DNA from 3 places in the Rheinheimera sp. NSM genome. Region 3 is predicted to be linked to each of the others. Evidence: predicted binding sites of a transcription regulator. Region 3 holds the regulator's gene; each other region holds the start of a gene.
What was found. The regulator sigma-54, encoded in region 3, starts transcription at its own class of promoters, with help from an activator protein. The targets are predictions, from matches to a motif close to TGGCANGNTNCNTGCTT.

Region 1 (5,919 bases), 340 kb from region 3:
TGCTTATCAGGGCAAATCAGCTTGCAGGTTTTCTGTTGCTCCTGCGGCCAGGCGTCCGCTTGCAACTGTGCATTGCGCTCCGCCAGCAACGGCACCGAAACCTCCAGTTCCTGCCATTCATCAGCCGGCAGTGCAAACAGTGCTGCCGCAGTCACCATACCGACATCACATACACCTTCGGTCTGGTCCTGCGCATCGTTCAGATGAATATAGACATCGCCGCGGTGATAGGTAGAAACATGATGCCGCTGGGCCGCACGGCTGAACTGCACCCTTTTATTGTCATCCACCTGCCAACCAGTGTGCTGTGCATTGAGCTTTACGTGATGAATAAAGCTAACCCCTTCCGGGTTTTGCGGCCGCAGCGCCAGGATCAGATGACCTTCGCGGTCTGACTTTGCCCGTAATCGTAGCTTGCACACCGCGATGCCGTCTTCCAGCTCGACCGACGCCTGGCTTATCAGTGTCATACCCTGCAGCGAGGTTTCTGTACGGATGCTGACATTACCGGCCACGCATTGTTGCTGCTGGCACTGCAGTGCTCTGGAGGGTAGCAGACACTCACCCTGCTGCGGCATGATCCACGCATCCAGCGACCAGCCGTCCAAAAACGGCGTTAGCAAGCCTCTGGGATCGACTATCGGTAACTCCGCGCAGTCCGGTAAGCCAATCGCCGTCCAGTTGCGGTGCGTCAGATTAATATGGGTAATGGAAAATGCCCGCGGAATAAATGAGGCGTCGTAAGGGTCAAATTGCCGCTCAATCCAATACGGCCATACCCAGTCCAAATTATGCTGGATTACCCGGCTGTTAATCAGGCCGCGGGCATGAAACACCACTCCGGCGCGCAACAGCTCGATCGGTTCACCCACTTCTGACGGCTGGGCAAAGTTATGCAACCGTGCCAGTAACGCTATCGGGTCAATAAAGCCATGTTTGTGTGCGACATAACGCACCACATAGCGCCAGGGCAGCCATTTTAACCATGTCATTGCTCAGGCTCCTTATCGGTGTTTTGCCCGGTGTACCGGGCCAGCGCCCGGCTGGCCAGACGATTAAGATAGACAATGATTGCCACCGCTGCGATCAGGCCGCCGGCATATAAGCCCCATTCCCACCCTGAGCGCTGACCTGAGGTCAGATCAAAACTGGAGATATCAGCAATTAAAGAACCAAGATAGACGTTGTGCACACTGAACGGAATAAAACCCAGTAGCGAACCGGCCAGATAGCCGCGCAACGAGAACTGGGTTAAGCCAAAAAAATAGTTGGAAAGTTTGCCGGGGAAGAACGGGATCAACCGGGTTAACAGCACGATTTTCCAACCATTTGGCGTCAGCTCATCATTTACCAGGCGTAACTTCGCCCGGGCCAGCACAAACTCTCTGGCGCGCTGGCCGAAACAATAGCGGGCCAGTAAAAAGGCTACCCCTGCCCCTGCTGTTGTACCCAACACCACATAAACAGAACCTGGTATAACACCAAATACAAAACCGGCCCCCAGCGTAAACAAGGCGCCGGGCAGCAGTAACACTACAACAGCTGCCATTATCAGCATAAACAGCAATGGTGCCCAGGGCCCCATTTGTTTAAACCATTCCAGTAACTGCAACACGTATTCGTGCACATCAAAATACACCAGTACCGCCAGCAAGACGGCGACAAACAGCAGGCTGCCGGCCATGCTCAGTAGCATAGATTTGCGCCTGAACTGTGGTTTATCGTTGCTGGCGGCGCTTTTAGTGTGTTGTGCAGAAGTCACTATGCTTACCCTCTGTTGGTGGCGGCCGGTTGGCTCAGGTCACGGGCTCAAGCTTGCTCAGTACCGCGCGTAAAGCAGAAAAATTCTCTGATTCTGAAGCGGCGTGTGATGCCCGCGGCGAGATATACAGCCGGCATTGTGCCAACCGTTTCGCCAGTTGCCAGGCGGTACTGCAAGGACAAATGGTGTCAAAACGTCCTTGCACAATGTCCACCGGTATCGTCTGCAATTGCGGACAATGCCGCAGAATATAATCCGGTGATAAAAAGCCCTGATGCTTAAAATAGTAACTTTCCAGTAGCGCCATTGGCACGCCGGAATCGGCCTGAGCGAAGCGCTCAAGCGTAGCTTCATCAGCGTTTAAAAATGAGTTTACTGCCTCCCATCTGACCCAACTGGCCGCGGCCGCCCTCTGCTGCTCTTCGCTCCCCGCTGACAGCAGCTCAAAATATGCGGCAACAGGATCAGCAGCCTGATCTACCTGCCGGACAAACTTCTGATACTCCTCCGGGTACAGCTGATTAGCACCATGCTGATAGAACCAATCCAGTTCTTGCCGTCGGCACAGGAAAATGCCCCACAGCACCATTGATGCGACATTCTGCGGATAGCGCAGGGCATACAACAAACTTAAAGTGCTACCCCAACTGCCGCCGACTAAAATCAGTTGGGGCACCTCCAGAGCACAGCGCAGTGCTTCAATATCTTCAATCAACTGCTCTGTTGTGTTAGCCACTAAGCGTTGCTCAAATTGGCTGTTACCGCAACCGCGCTGGTCATAGTAAATAACTGGTCGTGTCAGGCCTGCAAACAGTGCTTTATCGGCTTCGCTGACGCCCGCCCCCGGTCCGCCATGCACAAACAACAGCGGAGCCGCGCTGCGGATATTACCTGCAAGCTGATAATGCAGCTGATGGCCTTCGCCTACGTTAAGATAAGGCATCTGAAATCTCCGGCAGGCCTGTCATTTTTTCACCCAGTTGCCAGATTCATTCTTGCTATAACTGTTTTTCACCGCCGCCCAAGCCACTTTATGCGCAACTTCTTCCCGGCTCTGTTCGCCACGCCGCTTAGCCGGCTCATCGTATTCATCCCAGGCGCTGTTAAATGCCGCCTGATAAATCTCCTGCGCATGCTTGGGCAAATTGTCTTTAACCGAATCCGGCAGTTCACTTAATTTGTCGTAGGGCATCAGCAATCTCCTGCAGCAAAGCCTGGTTAGAGACATGTAACGCAAAGCTCATGCCATCTTGGCAGCGGCAGTTCTGGCGCCGAACTTGCACTGGCTTAGCAGTTGTTTCACTGAGTTAAAACGGAGGAGGTATTATGAAACTGTATATATTGGCTATAGCCACTGCCGGCTTGCTGTCAGGCTGCGAGCCACAACCTAATCCGCCGGGCGTACCTAAGGGCGAAATCACCCCGGCCGCTGCGCCTGAACCGGCAGCTCAGCAGCGCGGTAACAGCATTACTGTGCAGATGAACAAAGTCAGCGCTGACGGTGTAGGCGACAGTGCCGGTAGCATTACCATCGCTGAAATGCCGGGCGGATTGGTGTTCAAGCCCGCGTTACAAGGGTTGGCGCAGGGTGAGCATGGCTTTCATCTGCATGAAAACCCCAGTTGTGAGCCAGCCATGAAAGAGGGTAAGCGTCAGGCTGCAGCAGGCGCCGGCAGTCATTTCGATCCGGCCAACACTGACCGGCATGCAGGTCCGGACGGGAATGGACATCTTGGTGATTTACCCAGGCTACGCATAACAGATAACGCTTTGCAGCAGGACGTTGTCGCCAAACAGCTCACCTTAGATGATATAAAAAACCGCGCGCTGGTGGTGCACGAGGGCGCCGATGATTACAGCACAGACCCGGCCGGCGACAGCGGTACACCAATTGCGTGTGGTGTGGTGCAGTAAACCGCTAGCGGCGTTATGCAGCACAGCCCGTTTTCACTACCCGGTGGCAGCGGGTTGCTGAGCAAAAATTACACAGCACGGCGGTAATATTTACCCGTTCCACAGCCGCCGCGTTACTTTATCGTCAGTTCCCAGCCGGCTTGTTGTTGGTACTGTACTTCCTGTTCCAGCTCAGCCCGCATCAACGGATGCTGCTCCAGCCAGCCGACCGGCATTTGTAACAGCAGCGCTTCGCCTTTGCTGCTGATAGTCACCTGCGGCAGCACTTCGTGCCGGCGGCGCATGGATAAAATCACTGCCAGCCGCAAAATACGCGTTAAACGCACCGTTAGCAGTACTGATGTCATAGTCTGGCGGGCAATAATCTCGCGGCTGATATCGGCACGATGGTTATGCACCAACGCCATCACAAGTTGCTGCTGAGCGCGGGTAAAACCGGGTAAATCAGAGTGGTTAATAATGTAAGCACCATGATGGTGATGATTTTTATATTCAATTAACAAGCCCAGCTCATGCAGCAAAGCACCGCTTTTCAGCATGCTGTGGCCTTCAAACCTGTGTAAATCCCAACGGCTTTGCAATTGTTCCGCCAGCTCACAGGCCATTTCTGCTACGCGCTCGGCGTGGCGCTGGTCAATAAAGTAGCGCACCATCAGGCTGTTTACTGTACGGTTGCGCACATCATTGTTTTGCAGTTGCGGCAGCATGCTGTACAGCACACCTTCGCGCAGCGCGCCACCGGACAAGGTCATACCGCTAATGTTTAAGCGCCGGAACAAGGCAATTAAAATCGCCAGCCCGGACGGGAACACCTGCTTACGCTCCTGGGCCAAGCCAACAATGTTCAGCTGCTCCATACGGCCGCACGCCAGCGCCTGCTGCATAATGTCTTCCAGCCGGCTTAGCGTAATTACTTCGTCTTTACCCTGGGCTACCAGAATTTCCTGCATCGCCTGCACAGTGCCGGACGCACCTACCGCCAGTTGCCAGCCGGTGTGCTGATATTGCTGTGCAATAGACTGAGTATGCTGCTCTGCTGCTGCTATAGCCTGGTTAAAATTGTCTTCGCTCAGCTCATCATCGCTGAAGTATTTTTCCAGATAGGTTACGCAGCCCATATTCAGGCTGGATAACAGCAAGGGGGTAAAACCGGCGCCAATCACTACTTCAGTACTGGCGCCGCCAATATCGATCACCAGCCGGTTACTGTCACTGTTTGAGGTATGGGCTACACCGAGATAAATAATACGGGCTTCATCTTCACCGCTTATCACGGTAACTTTTTGTCCCAGTATGGCTTCGGCTTCTTTGAGAAAGGTTTTAACGTTTTTCGCCAGCCGCAGCGTAGCGGTGCCGACAATACGGATATTTTGCGGTGGGATGTCCTGCAAGCGCTCAGCAAATAACGCTAAGCATTCCCAACCGCGTTTCATCGCTTTGCGGCTTAACACCAGATTTTCATTTAAACCGGCGGCCAGACGTACTTTGCGCTTTACGCGACCAATAACCTGTACCGAGCCACCCACCACTTTTACCATCAGCATATGGAAGCTGTTAGAGCCAAGATCAATCACCGCATAAATATCCTGATGCGGTGATTGACCGGCAGTAAGGGCCGGATTAACGAGGGCGGTTGCGAGGAGCTCTTGCGCCATTACTGCTACGTCCACCCGGGCCGCTACGGCTGCCGGTTCTGGCTTGACCAGCGCGACGGCGCACCCGCGGTTTGGGCGCTTTAATATCGTCCAGCAACACGCTGGCATCGTACTGGCTTACCGGTACCGGATGACGGATATAGTCTTCAATCGCCGTCAGGTTAAGCGCGTAGCGCTCGCAAGCAAAGCTAATGGCTTTACCGCTTTCGCCGGCGCGGCCGGTACGGCCAATACGGTGTACGTAGTCTTCGCAGTCGTCCGGTAAGTCATAGTTAAACACATGGCTTACTTTAGGGATGTGCAAACCACGGGCGGCAACATCAGTAGCCACCAGAATATCCAGTTTGCCGCTGGTGAAATCTTCCAGAATGCGCAGGCGCTTTTTCTGGATCACATCACCGGTTAGCAAACCAACACGGTGGCCGTCGGCTTCAAGCCAGGCATGCACTTCTTCACACCAGTGCTTGGTGTTGGCAAAAACGATGGCTTTATCCGGCCACTCTTCTTCCATCAACGTGAGCAGCAACGGTAGCTTATGCTCGTCTGACGGATAAAACAGCTCTTCACTGATGCGGCTGCCGGTCATTT
Region 2 (5,919 bases), on a different contig from region 3:
TGGGTAAAAGAGTGTGTTGAGGTATTTTTCCAAGTCTAAGTAGGGTGCTCTGTGAGGGTGTTCAATATTCTGTGTCAGCCCGGCCAGAGGCCGACACTACCATTTTTTACTAAATTAATGGCTTAACGTGCAAACGCCACCTGATTGCGGCCGGCTTTTTTCGCGCTGTACAGCGCTTCGTCGGCGCGTTTAAGTAAGGCGGTGGTGCTTTCGCCGCTTTGGCGGATGGCACAGCCGAGGCTAATGGTAATGTGCACGGTTTTGCTGCCGGCGTCTTTACCGCGCTGTTGTTTGCCTTCACGGCTGTCTTTTGGCCGGGTTTGCTGGCGGATCACCAGCGGATAATCAGCTACTGCCGCGCGTACCTGCTCCAGTTTGTCTGCGAGGGTGTCTTTGTTGTTGTGGCTGAACACCAGGGTAAACTCTTCGCCGCCGTAACGGTAGGCTTTTACGCCGCGCTCGCTGCCCAGCACTGCGCCTAACAGCTTTAACACCTGGTCGCCGACATCATGGCCCCAGGTGTCGTTAAACTTTTTAAAGTGATCCACATCCAGCATTACCACGGCACTGCGGCGGCCCAGCCGGCTTAAATGGCTTAGCAAAGCGCGGCGCTGCGGCAGTTGGGTCAGCTCGTCTATATAAGCCAGTTGCAGCATTTGGCTGGCTAAGCTGAACAACAAAGCAAAGCAGGCGGCCAGCGTCATCCAGCCGGACATATGTGGTTGTTGTATCGTCAGGTAAAACAGCATGATGGCCAGCCAGGCGGCAAACTGGCCCCAGCGCTGGCTGCCGGCTGAGTAAAAGTTCAGCAGGCCAAGCCAGCAGGCTGCAACCACCGCTATCCACCATAACTGGCCCCAACTGAATAACAGGCTTGTGCTTACCGGTTGTAAAAATGCCGCCGGTAAGCCGGAGTTGGCCAAAAAGCCGGCCAGTGGCAGCAGCAGTATGGCAACCGGTGCCAGCAGGGTAAGCAGCAGTAACATCACGCCGCGTGCAGTAGGCAGTTGGGGTTTATTTTGCAGCTGCAGTAACAGCATTACCGCCGTAAACGCCAGCGGCAGTACCACGGCAACAGCAGCGGTGTCGGCGTTGCTCAGCGGTTGTTGCAGTGCGCTTTGTACCACCCAATAATGGCTGGTTAATAAGCTGAGGGTATACAGCCAGTTCCATTGCCGCATCAGGCTGGCGAGCAGGCCGGTAAGGCATAACATGGCGTAGATTAACAGCGGAAAGGCAGCGCTGAACGTGAGCATCAGTTCAGGCAGCATCCATTGCAATAAAATCAGCAGCAATAGCGGCAATAAAACAAAAAGATGCACCTGAACCTCAATAGCGGGAAGGGTTTAGCCGGCAGCGCCTGTTGCAGTGGCGACATTTAACGCCTTTACATCACGGTTGTTGCCAACAGCGGCAGCCTTATCCTTTAGCCGCAGTTCTTTTTGGCTGTCGGCAGCATGAATTTCGCCGATAAAGCGGCCGCCTTGCTCAATGCTGAGATTATCGCTGTAAATGGTACCGCTGACCAGACCGGATTGCAGGATCTCGACACGGTCGGCATAAAACTCACCTTCAGCGCGGCCTTTAATAATAATATGGTCGGCGTAAATTTTGCCCTTTACCTGGCCGGGTTGGCTTACGGTAACAGAATGGCTGCAGCGGATTTGCCCCAACAGCTGGCCATCAATTTGCATATGACAATCGAGGATCAGCTCGCCTTCGAGCTCACAACCCTGAGAAATCAGCGTAGCATTTTTCGGACTGGCTTTTACGCCGTCTGTTTTGGCAGAGAACATGGCTTTGAGCTTCCTGTAATTAACCGGGCGCTGCGCTTACAGCGGCATGGCGGGGTAGCTGGTACGGCTGTGCATCCCGGTAAGTTTTTGCATTAACTGGCGCTGTGATGCCAGCAGTTTACCGCTTTTTTCATTTTGGGCATGGCATAGCCGTGCTTTTAGTGTCAGCTCTTGCAACAACTGCCGTGTACCGTGTTGCACACTGGCCGGCAGCCGTTTAACTAAGCTGTGCATGCCGTCGCGGTTATGCTGCAGACCAAACTGCTGCAACAGTTGGTCACGTTCAGCATGGTTTAGCTCCAGCGCCGCCATCAGTTGCAGCGTTTGTTGATTCAACTGCTGCAATGCCTCAGCGCTGCGCCGGCTCATCAGCTCGTATTGCTGATCAAGTAACTGACTCAGCTGATCCAGCCGCTGCACGTCCTGTTGCAGGCTGCTGATAAATTGCTTCAGCAGCTGCGCGCTCATCGTTTATGCATTTCCAGCATGGCACTGACAATGGCGTCGTCATCCAGTTTCAGCTCGCCGTTAGCAATGGCCAGTTTTAACTGCTGCACTTTTGCCATATCGACACTGTCGTGCTCTGACAACGCCTGATAGCTCTCTGCCATGGCATGGCTAAAAGCACTAACCTGGCTTACCGGCGTATCGCTGTTAGCGCTAACCACGGTGGGTGTGGTTTGCGCAGTGGGTTGTTGCTCGTTCTGCAGCCGGTTAACCGGGTTTACCTGCAGGGTGTTTTTGGGCTCAATTTGCATGGCTGTAGTTCCGCTAACTTACTCTTATTGATCTAAAGCGGCAGTAATGCCCGCTGACTTAAATTTATTTGTGTCCGGTTTCAACTAAATCTTCCGCTATGACGATGGCATCAATCACTTTGCCGGAGCTGAGGTTTTGCACACTGATTTTTTCACCCAGTTGGCCATTGCTCAGCGCCAACCCTTTGGTGCTGACAGCAAAGCCGTCGCCGCGAAATTGCAGTGTTACCTGTGCGCCTTTTTGCACCAGCCAGGCCGCCTGCAGCAAATGCCGGCTTACCGGGCTGCCGGCATCAATACGGCGTTTTACCGTCATACCAAACAGCGCGCTGCTGTCAAACTCCAGGCCATGGCGCAGGCTGGCAATATCCACGCTTTGTGTTGTCAGCATAGTGTCGTTCAGCACTTCATCACGCTCCAGCGTGCGGCTGGCTACCACCAGCTCCAGCCACAAGGCGACTTTGGCGGTGGCGCGGCTTTGCCAGCGCTGCGGGCTGTCGCAACTCAGGGTGTAACTTACCCGGCCCAAAGGCGGCTCCTGCTGTTGCCGTCTGGATATTTGCAAATTATCGCAGTGATTATCGGCCAGGCCACCTGGCAGCGTTAGCTGAATATCTTGCTGCTGCGCGCGCAGCCCCAACTGCAGCAGGTACTGCGCTAATTCCTGCTCAATATGCTGCTGCAATTGCTGCTCAATGCCGGTGGCGGCAAGCGGCGCTGTGCTTAACCAGGCTAACAGCGGAAGCAGCAGCAAGGCCGGGAAAGTGCCGCGCTTCCGCTGCGGAAGTGTTGCTTCCGCTTTATGGCGGAAAAACAGACTGTTTATATGGCAAATCATTAATAAATATCGCTTTTTAATTGTGGCACAGAGCTTGTAATAGCAACCGCAGCTAATGACAACCTGTGTTATGAGGTCATCCGGAATATGTTTGATAAAGCGCTCGGTGTACACCCTTTTTCGTTGCAGCTACGGCTGGACAGAGCAGAAATTATTGCAGGCAATCTGGCCAATGTCGATACGCCGGGCTTTAAGGCCCGTGACATCGACTACAAGCAGGTGATGCAGGATGTGGCCTATGGTGTTGAGCAAGGCAAGGCGCGGCCCTATGCAGCGGCCGAAAGCGGCCATCAGTTAATGTACCGCACACCGTATCAACCGTCGGCAGACGGCAACACAGCCGAACTGAATATAGAGCAAGCCAATTTTGCCGCCAACAGCATGGATTTTCAAACCAGCCTGACCTTTATGAATATGAAAGTAAGTGGCTTACATAAAGCCATTAAAGGAGAGTAAGGATGTCATTTAACAGTATTTACGACGTCAGCGGCAGCGCGATGCGGGCACAAGTAATGCGGCTGGACACCATAGCGTCGAATCTGGCCAATGCCAACACTGCTGCGCCAACCGAAGCCACCGCCTATCGCGCATTAAAGCCGGTGTTTGCTGCTTTATACAAGCAAACCACTGAGCAACAAAGTTTATCGGCCGAAGTACAGATGCTGGGCGTTACGTCGTCCAACAAGCCGGTTGAACAGCGCTTTGAGCCAAATAATCCGCTGGCTAATCAAGATGGTTATGTTTTTTATTCCAACGTTAATGTACTCGAAGAGATGGCTGACATGATGTCAGCCTCACGCAGTTACCAAACGTCGGTAGAAGTTATGGGCCGGGTATCCAGTATGCAGCAAAGTGTGCTGCGGCTTGGCCAGTAAAGGAGTGAGAGCGTGAGTGCAATCAGCGGCCTGGGTGCCGGTACTAATACAACCAACGACAACGCGGTAGCCAAAAATGGTGCCACCGGCGCTGAAGGTTTATCGACCATGTTTTTAGACTTATTGGTGGCGCAAATAAGCCACCAAAACCCGCTGGATCCGATGGACGGCACCCAGTATGTCAGCCAGTTGGCCGAGTTTGCCAACGTGGAGAGCCTGCAAAGTCTGAAAATTGATTCCGGCAAAAACCTTGAACTGCAAGCCAGCCAACAAGCGCTGCAAGCCACCGCATTAATTGGCCAACAGGTAGATGTGGCTGCAGACACTATCTTGCTGGAACAAGCGGCAGAAGTGAAAGGCGCGGTTAACCTGGGCGTGGAAGCGCAAAGCGTAACCGTGCGGCTGTACAACGCCCAGGGCCAACTGATGCAGCAGCAAGAGCTGCCGTTTACCGGCATCGGCACCTTACGCTTTGCCTTTGAGCAACAGGATGCCGGCGGTTACTACGTGCAGGCCGACGCCAATATAAACGGCAAGCCACAACCGTTAACCACCTTGCTTAGCGGTGAAGTAGAGCGGGTGTCAGTGGGTAGCAATAAAGACGACATTATTTTGCAAGTCAACGGCCTGGGTAACCACGCTCTGTTAGATACCAATCAGCTGGCCTTTGGCGGCAACAGTTAAGGAATCAGTCTTATGTCTATGTTTAATATCGGTTTAAGTGGGTTAAAAACCACGCAAAAAGCACTGGAAGTAACCAGCCATAACATTGCTAACTCCTCTACCGCCGGTTTTAAAAGCGGCAGTGCAGAGTTTGCCTCGGTGTATAACGGCGGCCAGCGTGGTGGTGTCGACGTTAGCGACATTAAAGAGAACTTTACCCGTGAAGGCGGTGTGGTCAACACCGGTTCGGCATTGGATTTAGCCATTACCGGCAAAGGCTTTTTTGTCGTATCAGAAAACGGCCGTACTGCCTATACCCAAGCCGGCCAGTTTGGTTTGGATAAAAACCAGAACATTATTAACGCCAGCGGTAATAACCTGCAGGGTTACGGCATAGATGCCGACGGCAACCTGGTGCCGGGTATTTTAACCGACCTGAAAATTGAAGCAGCCAATATTCCGGCTGAAGCCTCAACCGAAGTGGAGTTTTCGCTGAATTTAAGCTCAGCCAGCGATGTGATAGATCCGCTGGTTAATCCATTCGACCCGGCTGTTGGCAGCAGTTATAACTACTCTCAATCGAGTGAAATCTTCGACTCTTTAGGTAACAGCCATACCTTAACCCAATATTTTGTCCATACCGGGCCTAATGCCTGGCAGGCGCATTACTTTGTTGATGGCGTTGATTTGGGTACGCCGTCTGCCATGACCTTTGATGCTAACGGTCTGCTGACTTCTGCTACTGCAGTGCCATTGACGCACAACCCGGCTACCGGTGCAGCGGTGATGAACTTCGATATTAACCTGACTAACAGCACCCAGTTTGGCAGCGGTTTTAATATTTATAAAAATGATGCTGACGGCTTTACTGCCGGTGAGTTTGCCGGGGTGGCTGTAGCGGAAACCGGCGAAGTGTTTGCCACCTTTACCAATGGTGAAACCAAATTGCAGGGCCAGGTAGTGTTGGCTAACTTTGCCAACGTGAATGG
Region 3 (5,919 bases):
TGTATTTCGAAGCTGCCTTGCTGATAGCAATGCTTGGCTTTGTCAGTACAGTGGCGGTGTGCAAGTTTCTGTTACGCGGCGATATCATTGAATAGGAGTAGCTGATGCAACATTGGATGGAGTGGGCGGTAGCGTTTTTTCTGTTGTTAGGCGGTAGCTTTGTGCTGATTGGTTCTATTGGTCTGAGCAGAATGCCGGACTTCTTTATGCGGTTACATGGCCCGACCAAGGCCACTACCTTAGGCATGGGCGGTATTTTATTGGGTTCTATTTTCTTTTTCAGTGTTTCCGGTGATGTCAGTGTGCACGAATTGTTGATCACCATTTTTCTGCTAATCACTGCACCTATCAGTGCGCACATGTTGATTAAAACAGCGTTGCATCACAAGCTGAAAGCGATACAGAAAACCACAGGTTTAGTGAATATTCATCCAGCACAACAAAAACAACACGACCGGCAACCGAAACCCTAGCGTTAGCTTTCGTCAAAGCCGTTTTTGATCAGATCTACCACGGCGCTGAGTGCCCGCTCAGCGTCTTCCCCTTCAGCACACACCTGCAGCGTTTTGCCTTTGCTGCTGGCCAGCATCAATAAGGCTAATACGCTGCTGGCATCGGCCGTTTTATCTTCCTGTATCAGCTCAATCCGTGCTGTAAACTGCTGGCACAGCTGGGCCAGTTTAGTGGCTGCTCTGGCGTGCAAGCCCAACGGATTAACAATGGTGACAGTTTCACTGAATTTGGGCATGCTCAGGCCTTATTATGATGCCTGACTAATTCGCGGTGACGCAGTTGTACGTCATCGCGTGAACTGCGATAGCTTTCGGCCAGGCTTTCAACCATGTAGACAGAACGGTGCTGGCCGCCGGTGCAGCCGATGGCAATGGTCAGATAGCTGCGGTTATTACGCTCCAGGTGCGGTAGCCAGGTGCTGATAAAACTGTTGATTTGCCAAATATACTTCGCTACTACCGGCTGTGCTGCCAGGTAATCTTTTACCGGTTGATCCAGCCCGGTCAGCGGCTTCAAATCCGGTTCCCAGTGCGGGTTGGGCAAAAAGCGTGCATCAAATACAAAGTCGGCGTCTTTGGGAATGCCGTATTTAAAGCCAAAAGATTCAAACAGAATAACCAGCCGACCGGTTTTTTGCCCGAGAATACGCTCGCGCAATTGTTCGGCTAACTGGTGCACGTTCAAATCAGTGGTGTCGATATACAAATCGGCACGGCTGGAGATCGGATCCAGCAATTGTTGTTCACGCGATATGGCTTCGTCCAGCGACATGGCCTGATGCGATAACGGATGCAGCCGGCGCGTTTCACTAAAGCGTTTAATCAGGCTGGCGTGGTCGGCATCCAGATACAGGATGGTTAAATCCAGTTTACGTGGCAGGTAAGATAAAATGTCTGCCAGTTCATCGGGGTCCTGTGGCAGGTTGCGCACGTCAATACTGACGGCAACACGCTCATATTGGCCCATTACTGTGGTAGCAAGGGTAGGAAGCAGGTTTACCGGGATATTGTCGACACAGTAGTAGCCAAGGTCTTCCATCACACGCAGTGCAACAGACTTGCCTGAGCCGGAGCGACCACTTACTACCAGCAGCTTCATTTTACCGGTTCCATAGCGCTGTACTCCACTAACAGCTGGTACAACTGCTGGTTAGTTTCAGCATGGCGGATTTTTTTCGTCAGCTCTTTTTGGCTGAGTAGCCGTGCTATGCCGGCCAGAGTGCTCAGATGTGCCTGGCACTGATCTTCCGGGATTAAAATGGCGCAGAAGATATCTACCGGTTGGTTGTCGATGGCGTCAAACGGAATGGCTTCTTTACTGACGACAAACACCAACATTGGCTGTGTTACACACTTTAGCTTGCCGTGTGGTATAGCAATACCACCTCCTATGCCGGTTGAGCCGAGCTTTTCACGTGTCATCAGCGCTTCAAGGATACTGTACTCTGTCATATCCGGCAGTTGCTGGTGAGCCAGCTCAGCGATATATTCCAGAATGCGCTTTTTGCTGTTAAAAAGAACTGCACTTTTAGTGCAGTTCTCGGCAAGCATAGAGGTTAAATTCATCATCATCTAATCAGTGTCGGGCTATTTTCTCTTTATGCTTAATGACCTGGCGATCTAACTTGTCTATCAGCTGGTCAATTGCAGCATACATGTTCTCATTCTCAGATACGGCAAACACTTCGCCACCGTTCAGGTGCAGCTTGGCTTCGGCGATCTGCTTCAATTTTTCCACGTTTAGGATCACATGTACATTGTTTATATGATCAAAATGCCGTTCCAGTTTAGCGAACTTGTTGTCTACGTATTCTTTTAAGGCTGAAGTGATTTCAACATGACGACCGGTTAGATTGATTTGCATAGACATATTCCTTCTTTAGGCTTATTTACAGCAAGGTCTTGCGTTGATTTGACGGCGGAATAAACAACGACTCGCGATACTTGGCAATGGTGCGCCGCGCAACGTTAATACCTTGTTCCAGCAGAATGTCAGCCATCTTGCTGTCACTCAGCGGTTTGGCCGGGTTCTCCGCCGCCACTAATTTCTTAATAAAAGCCCGGATAGCAGTGGAAGAACACTCACCGCCGCTCTCCGTACTAACATGACTGGAAAAGAAGAACTTAAGTTCAAATATACCTCGTGGTGTATGCATATACTTGTGCGTGGTAACACGGGAAATGGTGGACTCGTGCATGCCTACCATCTCCGCTACATCGTTCAGCACCATGGGTTTCATGGCTTCCTCACCGTGTTCAAAAAAAGCCTGTTGCTGCTGCACTATACAGTTCGCCACCTTTAACAAGGTTTCATTACGGCTTTCCAGGCTTTTCAAAAACCATTTCGCTTCCTGCAAATGTGAGCGGATAAACTGGCTGTCGGCACTGTTTTTTGCGGTGCGTGACATAGCGGCATATTGCTGGTTTATCCGTACCTTTGGCATGGCATCGGGGTTAAGTTCTACCTGCCAGCGGCCCTTTACTTTCTGCACGCTGACATCCGGAATAACATACTGCTGCTCTTCACGGATAACGTCGGCACCTGGTCTTGGGTTAAGGCTGTGGATCAGCCGCATCACTTCTTTTAACTCATCCTCTTTGAGTCTAGTCACTCGCATCAAAGAACGAAAGTCGCGATTAGCTAAAAATTCTGTATGCTCGCTGATCATGTTGCGGGCTTCGGCTAAAAACGGTGTGTCGGGATCAAACTGACGTAGTTGCACCAACAGGCATTCCTGTACCGAACGGGCGCCAACCCCGACTGGGTCAAATAATTGAATGCGTTTAATCACGGCTTCTACTTCGTCAGCTTCAATGTCGTCGACGCCGAGTGATTCGAGAATGTCTTCACAACTGATGGTTAACAGGCCGTTTTCGTCGATGGCTTCAATGATGATTTCAGCGATGGCGCGGTCAGTGTCAGAGAAGGGGGTAAGTTGCATTTGCCAACGTAAGTAATCCTGCAGGTTTTCGCTGGTCTCACCCTGATAAACATGGTCTTCATCGCCGCTGTTGTTGCCGGCACTTACCGGGGCGGCGCTGACTAAATCATCCCAGTTATTATCCAGCGGTAGATCTTCCTGAATATTCTGTTCGGTCATCGACTCGCTGCTGTCCGGCTCTGCCGGTTCGTAGCTATCGTCAGGGTTATGGTCGACGTCAGTACCGTTGTCAGCTTGTTGTTGTGGTTCTTTGGGGGCGGTGTCAAAGCTATCGTGCTCGTCTTCTGCTTCCAATAACGGATTAGCATCAAGAGCTTCCTGAATTTCCTGCTGCAACTCAATCGTCGACAGTTGTAACAGGCGGATAGCCTGTTGTAACTGCGGCGTCATGGTTAGTTGCTGTCCTAAGCGAAGTTGCAAAGAGGGCTTCATCTACTTCTACCGTTCTCCTGAATGACACGCTGGTATTATTTTTTGCTAACTATAGCCTGAATTGCTCACCCAGGTATACATCACGTACCTTTTGATTCGACAGTACTTCCTGTGGCGGGCCTGACGCAATTAACTCACCATGGCTGACAATATAAGCAGTTTCACACACATCCAGTGTTTCACGCACATTATGGTCGGTAATTAACACGCCGATACCACGTTGACACAGATGTTGAATAATTTTCTTGATATCAAGTACAGAAATTGGATCGACGCCGGCAAAAGGTTCGTCCAGCAGAATAAATGCAGGGTTGGCAGCCAGAGCTCTGGCTATTTCTACGCGGCGGCGCTCGCCACCGGACAAGCTCATGCCCAGGCTGTTCTTAATATGACCGATATGGAATTCTTCCAGCAAATCGTCTGCTACTTCTTCGCGTTTGGCCGGTGTTAAGTCTTTGCGGGTTTGCAAAATGGCCAGCAGGTTGTCATGTACGGTAAGTTTGCGGAAAATAGAGCTTTCCTGCGGCAGATAGCCAATGCCTTGCCTGGCTCTGGCATGGATCGGATCAAAGGTAATATCTTTGTCATTCAGGCTGATAGTGCCTTTGTCAGAGGGCACCAAGCCAACAATCATATAAAAAGTAGTGGTTTTACCGGCTCCGTTAGGGCCAAGTAAGCCGACAATTTGCCCGGCATTCACCTCCAGGCTGACATCTTTAACAACCTGCCGGCCTTTGTAACTCTTGGCCAGATGGGACGCAACTAACTTCATGGATTATTTTTTTCCTCTGGCGTAAAGATGGTGGTAACGCGTTTGGATTCATTGCTTTCGGCACTAAGCTCCTGCTTCTCTACGTTATACCTTATTGTCGAGGCCTTTACTACGCTACCACTTTGCGCCAGTTCGGCATCGCCGGTTAACGTCAGCATCCGGCTGGCGGGTTCGTAGCGTATTTCGTTGGCTTTGGCGGTCACCGGCTGGCCATCAGCCATGAGCTGCGAATAGCTAACCGGGCTGCCGGTAGCGATATAAACCTCTTTGCCCTTACCGGCGCTGGCATTAATTTCCAGTTGATCGGCTTTCATTTGTAACGAGCCCTGAGTAACCACCACGTTGTTGCGATAGGTCAGCACGTTTTCTTTTAACGACGCCAGGTTATCAGCATCTATCTGAATTTGCTGGCTGTAGTCGGGCTGCTGTGCCACTACCACGCTGCTGCTTAGCAGCAACAGAACAGAAATTATTTTATTGGTCATTTTGGTATACCGTTTGCTGGTGTTGTAACAGCTGTAAGCTGCCATTGGTCAAATCAGCCCGCAGGCCACTGCCGTTAATATAGAAACCTTTGCCCTGAATAAATACCGGCGCATCGTTTTGCAAGGTATTGTCCGGAAATAACATTTCCAATGTTTCTGTGTCTATGCGTTCGATCAGTTCGTCCGGCATCAGGCTTACAATACTGACCTGTTGCTCCAGAATTATTCTGTCCTGGTTAAACCAAATGGCCTGACGGCTACTGGCTGTCCAACCGGGTTGATGCTCGTCGTTGTATAGCGTATACAGCGGATTTTCGAATCGGGTGAAGCCAAGCAATTCGAAATGCTCTAACCGATCGGCGCTGACAGTGTCTGCCAGGTAGCCTTGGGCATCATACAAGCGGCGGGTTACCTTTTGTGCTACGTAATCCGGCAACAGTTCCTGATCGGTTTGCAGCGCATCGCCGTCATCTGCCGGTTCGAACCAGAGATAAGCGGCGGTTCCGGCCAGCAGGAAGACAATAAAAACAAGAAATTTTCTCATGAACTGCTGCCGTCAAATAAGCCGAATTGGTTTTGGCTGATCAGCAGCAAATCGCACAGCTCGCGTACTGCGCCATAGCCGCCGGGCAAACTGGTAATATAATCAGTTTGTTGTAACAGGTAAGGGTGCGCATCTTTTACCGCCACGGCTAAGCCACAGTGTTGCATTACCGACCAATCTGCCAGATCATCACCGATATAGGCAATCTGCGACGGTGTAAGTTGCAATTTTT

Region 1: the regulator sigma-54 is predicted to act here: its motif matches at 2,994-3,010, upstream of ACTZWV_RS00380 (ChaB family protein).
Region 2: the regulator sigma-54 is predicted to act here: its motif matches at 3,416-3,432, upstream of flgB (flagellar basal body rod protein FlgB).

The regions. Positions count from the first base shown of each region.
Region 1 is NZ_JBQTCI010000001.1:83,717-89,635, reverse strand. Features, by position in the region: gene ACTZWV_RS00395 (hypothetical protein) at 1-992, opposite strand, end outside; gene ACTZWV_RS00390 (TVP38/TMEM64 family protein) at 989-1,696, opposite strand; gene pip (prolyl aminopeptidase) at 1,797-2,705, opposite strand; gene ACTZWV_RS00380 (ChaB family protein) at 2,727-2,954, opposite strand; gene ACTZWV_RS00375 (superoxide dismutase family protein) at 3,089-3,676, shown strand; gene gppA (guanosine-5'-triphosphate,3'-diphosphate diphosphatase) at 3,790-5,331, opposite strand; gene rhlB (ATP-dependent RNA helicase RhlB) at 5,297-5,919, opposite strand, start outside.
Region 2 is NZ_JBQTCI010000008.1:6,328-12,246, forward strand. Features, by position in the region: gene ACTZWV_RS17790 (hypothetical protein) at 1-7, shown strand, start outside; gene ACTZWV_RS17795 (diguanylate cyclase) at 123-1,322, opposite strand; gene ACTZWV_RS17800 (bactofilin family protein) at 1,347-1,796, opposite strand; gene flgN (flagellar export chaperone FlgN) at 1,833-2,264, opposite strand; gene flgM (flagellar biosynthesis anti-sigma factor FlgM) at 2,261-2,554, opposite strand; gene flgA (flagellar basal body P-ring formation chaperone FlgA) at 2,619-3,308, opposite strand; gene flgB (flagellar basal body rod protein FlgB) at 3,480-3,848, shown strand; gene flgC (flagellar basal body rod protein FlgC) at 3,851-4,267, shown strand; gene ACTZWV_RS17830 (flagellar hook assembly protein FlgD) at 4,280-4,951, shown strand; gene flgE (flagellar hook protein FlgE) at 4,964-5,919, shown strand, end outside.
Region 3 is NZ_JBQTCI010000001.1:422,862-428,780, forward strand. Features, by position in the region: gene ACTZWV_RS01840 (K+/H+ antiporter subunit F) at 1-95, shown strand, start outside; gene ACTZWV_RS01845 (Na+/H+ antiporter subunit G) at 105-473, shown strand; gene ACTZWV_RS01850 (HPr family phosphocarrier protein) at 476-748, opposite strand; gene rapZ (RNase adapter RapZ) at 751-1,611, opposite strand; gene ptsN (PTS IIA-like nitrogen regulatory protein PtsN) at 1,608-2,081, opposite strand; gene hpf (ribosome hibernation promoting factor) at 2,089-2,376, opposite strand; gene ACTZWV_RS01870 (RNA polymerase factor sigma-54) at 2,402-3,886, opposite strand; gene lptB (LPS export ABC transporter ATP-binding protein) at 3,936-4,658, opposite strand; gene lptA (lipopolysaccharide transport periplasmic protein LptA) at 4,655-5,143, opposite strand; gene lptC (LPS export ABC transporter periplasmic protein LptC) at 5,133-5,687, opposite strand; gene kdsC (3-deoxy-manno-octulosonate-8-phosphatase KdsC) at 5,684-5,919, opposite strand, start outside.